DNA from 2 places in the Hydrogenophaga sp. T66 genome. Region 2 is predicted to be linked to the other one. Evidence: predicted binding sites of a transcription regulator. Region 2 holds the regulator's gene; the other holds the start of a gene.

Region 1 (3,405 bases), on a different contig from region 2:
ATCACGCGGCCCAGCGTCTGCACGATCACCGGCGCCAGGCCCTCGGTGATTTCATCGAGCAGCAGCACCTTCGCGCCCGAGCGCAGGATGCGCGCCATCGCCAGCATCTGCTGTTCACCGCCCGACAGGCGCGTGCCCTGGCTGTGGCGACGCTCCTTCAGGTTGGGAAACATCTCGTAGATCTCGTCCACGCTCAGACCACCCGGGCCGATGGTGGGCGGCAGCATCAGGTTTTCTTCGCAGCTCAGCGACGAGAAGATGCCGCGCTCTTCCGGGCAGTAGCCCAGGCCGAGCCGGGCAATGCGGTTCGTCGGCATCGCGATCGTCTCGACGCCGCCGATGCGGATCGAGCCGGTGCGCTTGCCCACCAGGCCCAGAATCGACTTGATCGTGGTGCTGCGGCCCGCGCCGTTGCGGCCCAGCAGCGTGATCAGCTCGCCCTCGTGGAGTTCGAAGTTGACACCGTGCAGGATGTGCGATTCGCCGTACCAGGCGTCGAGGTTCGCGACCTTCAGCAGGGGCTCACTCATGCGGCGGTCTCCTCGGTCGATCCCACGTAGGCTTCCAGCACGCGCGGATCTTTCGACACCGTGTCGTACGGGCCCTCGGCCAGCACACTGCCGCGCGACAACACCGTGATCGTGTCCGACAGGTTGGCCACCACGTTCATGTTGTGTTCCACCATCAGCACGGTGCGGTTGGCGGCGACCTTGCGAATCAGCTCCACCACCCGCCCCACGTCCTCGTGGCCCATGCCCTGTGTGGGCTCGTCCAGCAGCATCAGCTCGGGATCAAGCGCCAGCGTCGTGGCGATCTCCAGCGCCCGCTTGCGGCCATAGGGCAGGTTGACGGTCACCGTGTCGGCGAAGCTGCCCAGATCCACCTGCTCCAGCAACTCGCGCGCGCGGTCGTTGAGGCGGTACAGGCTGGATTCCGGCTTCCAGAAGTGAAAACTCGTGCCCAGCTGGCGCTGCAGCCCGATCCGCACGTTCTCCAGCACCGTCAGGTGCGGGAACACGGCGGAAATCTGAAACGAGCGGACCATGCCGTCGCGGGCCACGTCGGCGGCTTTCAGCGGCGTGATGTCCTGACCCTTGTAGAAGATCTGCCCGGCGCTGACCGGCAGAAACTTGGTCAGCAGGTTGAACACGGTCGTCTTGCCGGCGCCGTTCGGGCCGATCAGGGCATGGATCGACCCGCGGCGCACGCGCAGGTTGACGCGGTCAACCGCGACAAACCCTTTGAACTCGCGGGTCAGGTCCCGTGTTTCGAGGATGTAGTCAGTGCTCATGGATCGCGTCCGGCCGGCGGTACCGGCCCCGGTGGGTGAGCGCGCATTGTTAGCAAACTAACCATGCAGGGCCACTGGGGTAAACCCCCCGCAAAAGTCGCCCGGTTGACATCGACTGCCGGCTTGAAAAGCCGCCCGCGCGCCCTTATGATTAGCACTCGCCAGCGTTGAGTGCTAACACCGCACCGGCGCGCCGGGCGCCCGACGGGCGCCATGCACCGCTTCACCCCCATCCATTTCAGGAGATGCAATGAAACTTCGTCCTCTCGCCGATCGCGTGATCGTCAAGCGCATTGACAGCGAAACCAAGACCGCCTCCGGCATCGTCATCCCCGACGCCGCCGCCGAGAAGCCCGACCAGGGCGAGGTGCTGGCCGTCGGCCCGGGCAAGACGAACGACAAAGGCGAAACCAAGGCCCTGACCGTCAAGGTCGGTGACCGTGTGCTGTTTGGCAAGTACAGCGGCCAGACCGTCAAAGTCGACGGCGACGAGCTGCTGGTCATGAAGGAAGACGACCTGTTCGCGGTCGTCGAGAAGTGATCCTTCTCCCCCCTCACCCCCCCATTGACTGAATCGGAGAAATCAACATGGCAGCAAAAGACGTCATTTTCGGCGGCGAAGCCCGCGCCCGCATGGTCGAAGGCGTGAACATCCTGGCCAACGCGGTCAAGGTCACCCTGGGCCCGAAAGGCCGCAACGTGGTGCTCGAGCGCTCCTTCGGCGCCCCGACCGTGACCAAGGACGGCGTGTCCGTGGCCAAGGAAATCGAGCTGAAGGACAAGCTCCAGAACATGGGCGCCCAGATGGTCAAGGAAGTCGCTTCCAAGACCAGCGACAACGCCGGTGACGGCACCACCACCGCCACCGTGCTGGCCCAGGCCATCGTGCGCGAAGGCATGAAGTACGTGGCCGCCGGCATGAACCCGATGGACCTCAAGCGCGGCATCGACAAGGCCGTGATCGCCCTGATCGACGAACTGAAGAAGATCAGCAAGCCGACCACCACCAGCAAAGAGATCGCCCAGGTCGGCACCATCTCCGCCAACTCCGACGACTCGATCGGCAACATCATTGCCGAAGCCATGGACAAAGTCGGCAAAGAAGGCGTGATCACCGTGGAAGACGGCAAATCGCTGCAGAACGAGCTGGATGTCGTGGAAGGCATGCAGTTTGACCGCGGCTATCTGTCGCCCTACTTCATCAACAACCCCGACAAGCAGGCCGCGCTGCTGGACAACCCGTTCGTGCTGCTGTTCGACAAGAAGATCAGCAACATCCGCGACCTGCTGCCGGTGCTCGAGCAGGTGGCCAAGGCCGGCCGTCCGCTGCTGATCATTGCCGAAGACGTCGAAGGCGAAGCCCTGGCCACGCTGGTGGTCAACACCATCCGCGGCATCCTGAAGGTCGTCGCCGTGAAGGCCCCGGGCTTCGGCGACCGCCGCAAGGCCATGCTGGAAGACATCGCCATCCTGACCGGCGGCAAGGTGATCGCTGAAGAAGTGGGCCTGACGCTGGAGAAGGTGACCCTGGCCGACCTGGGCCAGGCCAAGCGCATCGAAGTCGCCAAGGAAAACACCACCATCATCGACGGCGCCGGCGCTGCCGCGGACATCGAAGCCCGCGTCAAGCAGATCCGCATCCAGATCGAAGAAGCCACCAGCGACTACGACCGCGAGAAGCTGCAGGAGCGCGTGGCCAAGCTGGCCGGCGGCGTGGCCGTCATCAAGGTCGGTGCCGCCACCGAAGTCGAGATGAAGGAGAAGAAGGCCCGCGTGGAAGACGCGCTGCACGCCACCCGCGCCGCGGTGGAAGAAGGCATCGTCCCCGGCGGTGGCGTGGCCCTGCTGCGTGCCCGTCAGGCCGCTGGCGAGATCAAGGGCGCCAATGCCGACCAGGACGCCGGCATCAAGCTGGTGCTCAAGGCGATCGAAGCCCCGCTGCGCGAGATCGTGTTCAACGCCGGTGGCGAGCCGAGCGTGGTGATCAACGCCGTGCTGAACGGCAAGGGCAACTACGGCTTCAACGCCGCCAACGACACCTACGGCGACATGATCGAGATGGGCATCCTGGATCCCACCAAGGTCACCCGCACCGCGCTGCAGAACGCCGCGTC
Region 2 (3,405 bases):
GCCCGGCGCCTGCGCGCGCGGGACAGCGAGCGTTTCCTGGAAGTCGAATGGGCGGACGAACCGGTCCGGCCGTTCGACACCACGGTGGACGTGACCGTGTCCAATGGCAAAGGCGTGCTGGCGAGGGTGGCGGCAGCCATCGCCGGCGCCGAGGCCGACATCACCCACGTGGACATGGGGGACGAACCGGCCCAGACCGCCACCGACATCCGCTTCTCCGTCGCGGTGCGCGACCGGCAACACCTCGCCGCGGTGTTGCGCAGCCTCAAACGGACCGCCTCGGTCATCAAGGCCCAGCGGCACAAGCCGGCCAAGGCCTGAGCCATCTGCCGGTCAGGCGGCCGGCGCCGGGTACGACACCGCCAGCACCTCGAGCTCCTGCACGCCGCCCGGCACCGCCAGGCGCACCACGTCACCCACCCGCGCCTTCAGCAGGGCGCGCGACACCGGCGCCACCCAACTGATCTGCCCCTGCGCGCTGTCGGCTTCGTCCACGCCCAGGATGGTGATCGTGGTTTCTTCACCGTGCTGGTCGGCGTAGGTGACCGTGGCACCGAAATAAACCTGGTCGCCGCCGTGGTGCATCGATGGGTCGACCACCTCGGCGATCTCCAGGCGTTTGGTCAGGAAACGGATGCGCCGATCGATCTCTCGCAGGCGCTTTTTGCCGTACAGGTAGTCGCCGTTCTCCGACCGGTCGCCGTTGCTCGCGGCCCAGTGCACGATTTCGACGATCTTGGGGCGCTCGGCATCGATCAGATGTATCAGCTCCGCGCGCAGGCGCTCGTACCCGGCGCGGGTGATGTAGTTCTTGCCCCCCGGCAGCGGAGGCAAGGCTGACGCGCCGTCGTCTTCGTCGTCCGGCGCGTCGCTCTCTCGGGTGAAGGCTTTGCTCATGCGGTGGAGGCCGGCGCCTCGGCGTCGGCGGGCACGGTAATGAACAGAGGGGGAACCACCAAGAAAAAAGCCTGCAGCGTGAGCTGCAGGCTTTTCTGTGTGGCGCGGCTGGCAGGATTCGAACCCACGACCCCTTGGTTCGTAGCCAAGTACTCTATCCAACTGAGCTACAGCCGCGAAGCCTTGAAGTATAGCAGCTTTTTTCTCGATGTCTGGCTGGTAGGCCGTGCTGGGCTCGAACCAGCGACCAAGGGATTATGAGTCCCCTGCTCTGACCAACTGAGCTAACGGCCCGCCGGCGCGGATTGTAGGCGGCGCGTTGCTGCGGCCTTAGCCGGTCTTGCCGTGGCTGAGCGCATTGCTCACGAGTTTGGCGGTGACGTCGACGATCTGGATCATGCGCTCGTACGGCATGCGCTGCGGGCCAATGACGCCGAGCGTGCCAACCACCTGACCGTCCACCTCGTACGGCGCGGTCACGACCGAGAGGTCTTCGTAGGGCACGACCTGGCTTTCGCCGCCGATGTAGATGCGCACGCCATCGGCCTGGGCGGACACATCGAGCAGGCGCACCAGCTGGGTCTTCTGCTCGAACAGGTCGAAGAGGCGGCGCAGGTTGTCCATGTCGCTGGAGAACTCGCTCACCGACAACAAATTGCGCTCGCCAGCGATGACGACCTCATCCTGGGGCGCGGGCGGCTGCGCGCCGATGTCCATGGCGGCCTGCATGAGGCCGGCGATCTCGCTGCGCAGGGCGTCCAGCTCGGTCTTGAGCCGCTCGCGCACGGCTTCCATGGTGAGACCGGCGTAGTGGGCGTTGAGGAAGTTGGCGGCTTCAAGCAGCTGGGTCTGGCTGAAGGCCACCTGGGTGTGGATCACGCGGTTCTGCACGTCACCATCGGGCGACACGATGATCACCAGCACGCGCCGGTCAGACAGGCTGAGGAATTCAATGTGCCGGAACACCGAGGGCCGTCGCGGGGCCATGACGACGCCCACAAACTGGGACAGGCTGGACAGCATGTGGGCTGCGTGGCTGATGACGCGGTGCGGCGCACTGGCTTCCAGGCTGGCGCCGGCGATGTCGGCCACCGGGGCAACCAGCTGGTCGCGGCGCACGGTGAGCATGGTGTCCACGAACAGGCGGTAGCCGCGCGCGGTGGGGATGCGCCCGGCCGACGTGTGGGGGCTGGCGATCAGGCCCAGGTCTTCCAGGTCGCTCATCACGTTGCGGATGGTGGCGGGGGAGAGTTCCATGCCGGTGGCCTTGGCCAGGGTGCGCGAGCCCACGGGCTGCCCGTCGGCGATGTACCGCTCCACGAGGGCCTTGAGCAACGACTTCGCACGATCGTCCAGCATGCTGCGCATTCTACGGACGCGGTCTGCGCGAGCGGGCGCTCAGCGCCGCGCTTTCGTGGTTTTCCGGTGGTTTTCCCTGAGATCCGGACACCCCGCCGGCCGACCCGAACCGCCTCGGCTGCGTGTTGTAATCCCCCCATGTCCACCCCGCCCACGCCTGTCGCCACCCCGCGCGTGCCCGCCGGGCGGCCGCGCTTTGGTCACGTGGTCGTGGTGGGCAAGTACCACGCGCCGGGCTCCCGCGCGGTCGTGGAGTCGCTGGCGCATTTCCTGCACGACCTGGGTAGCGAGGTGTCGCTGGAGCGCCAGACGGCGGACAACACCGGGCTGACGCAGTACGGCGCGCTGGATGTGCCGACGATGGGACGGCTGTGTGACCTGGCGCTGGTGGTCGGCGGCGACGGCACGATGCTGGGCATTGGCCGCCAGCTGGCGCGTTATGGTGTCCCGCTGGTGGGCATCAACCAGGGGCGCCTGGGCTTCATCACCGACATCGCGCTGGAAGGCTATCGCGAGCCGCTGGCGGCCATCCTGCGCGGTGTCTACGCCGAGGAGGCGCGGGCGCTGATGGCGGCGTCGGTGTGGCGCGATGGGCGCTGTGTGTTTGAAGCGACGGCGCTGAACGACGTGGTGGTCAACCGCGGCGGCGTGGCCAGCATGATCGAACTGCGGGTCGAGGTCGATGGCCATTTCGTGGCCAACCAGCGGGCCGACGGCCTGATCATCGCCACGCCCACCGGCTCCACCGCCTACGCGCTGTCCGCCGGCGGGCCGCTGCTGCACCCGGCGATCGCGGGCTGGCTGATGGTGCCGATCGCGCCACACACCTTGTCCAACCGGCCGGTGGTGGTGCCCTGCCACAGCGAGATCGCGGTGGAAATCGTCTCGGGGCGCGATGCCTCGGCCCACTTCGACATGCAGTCGCTCACCAGCCTGCTGCACGGCGATCGCATCGTCGTGCGCCGCTCGGAACACGCGCTGCGCCTGCTGCACCCGGTGGGCTGGAACTACTTCGACACCCTGCGCCGCAAACTGCACTGGAACGAAGGGGCCTGAGCCCGCGGCGACAATACCGGCCATGAGCCTGCGACGCATTGCCCTCCGCGATTTCGTCATCGTCGAACAGCTGGAGCTCGACCTGCCAGCCGG

Evidence for each region. The regulator HrcA, encoded in region 2, represses chaperone genes, less so after heat shock. The targets are predictions, from matches to a motif close to TTAGCACTCNNNNNNNNNGAGTGCTAA.
Region 1: the regulator HrcA is predicted to act here: its motif matches at 1,443-1,469, upstream of groES (co-chaperone GroES).

Annotation. Positions count from the first base shown of each region.
Region 1 is NZ_JBXVVX010000001.1:329,301-332,705, reverse strand. It holds gene AC2D80_RS01545 (ABC transporter ATP-binding protein) at 1-530, opposite strand, end outside; gene AC2D80_RS01540 (ABC transporter ATP-binding protein) at 527-1,291, opposite strand; gene groES (co-chaperone GroES) at 1,542-1,832, shown strand; gene groL (chaperonin GroEL) at 1,880-3,405, shown strand, end outside.
Region 2 is NZ_JBXVVX010000002.1:92,405-95,809, forward strand. It holds gene AC2D80_RS09400 (RelA/SpoT family protein) at 1-321, shown strand, start outside; gene greB (transcription elongation factor GreB) at 334-897, opposite strand; tRNA gene AC2D80_RS09410 (tRNA-Arg) at 998-1,074, opposite strand; tRNA gene AC2D80_RS09415 (tRNA-Ile) at 1,115-1,191, opposite strand; gene hrcA (heat-inducible transcriptional repressor HrcA) at 1,228-2,256, opposite strand; gene AC2D80_RS09425 (NAD kinase) at 2,395-3,312, shown strand; gene recN (DNA repair protein RecN) at 3,335-3,405, shown strand, end outside.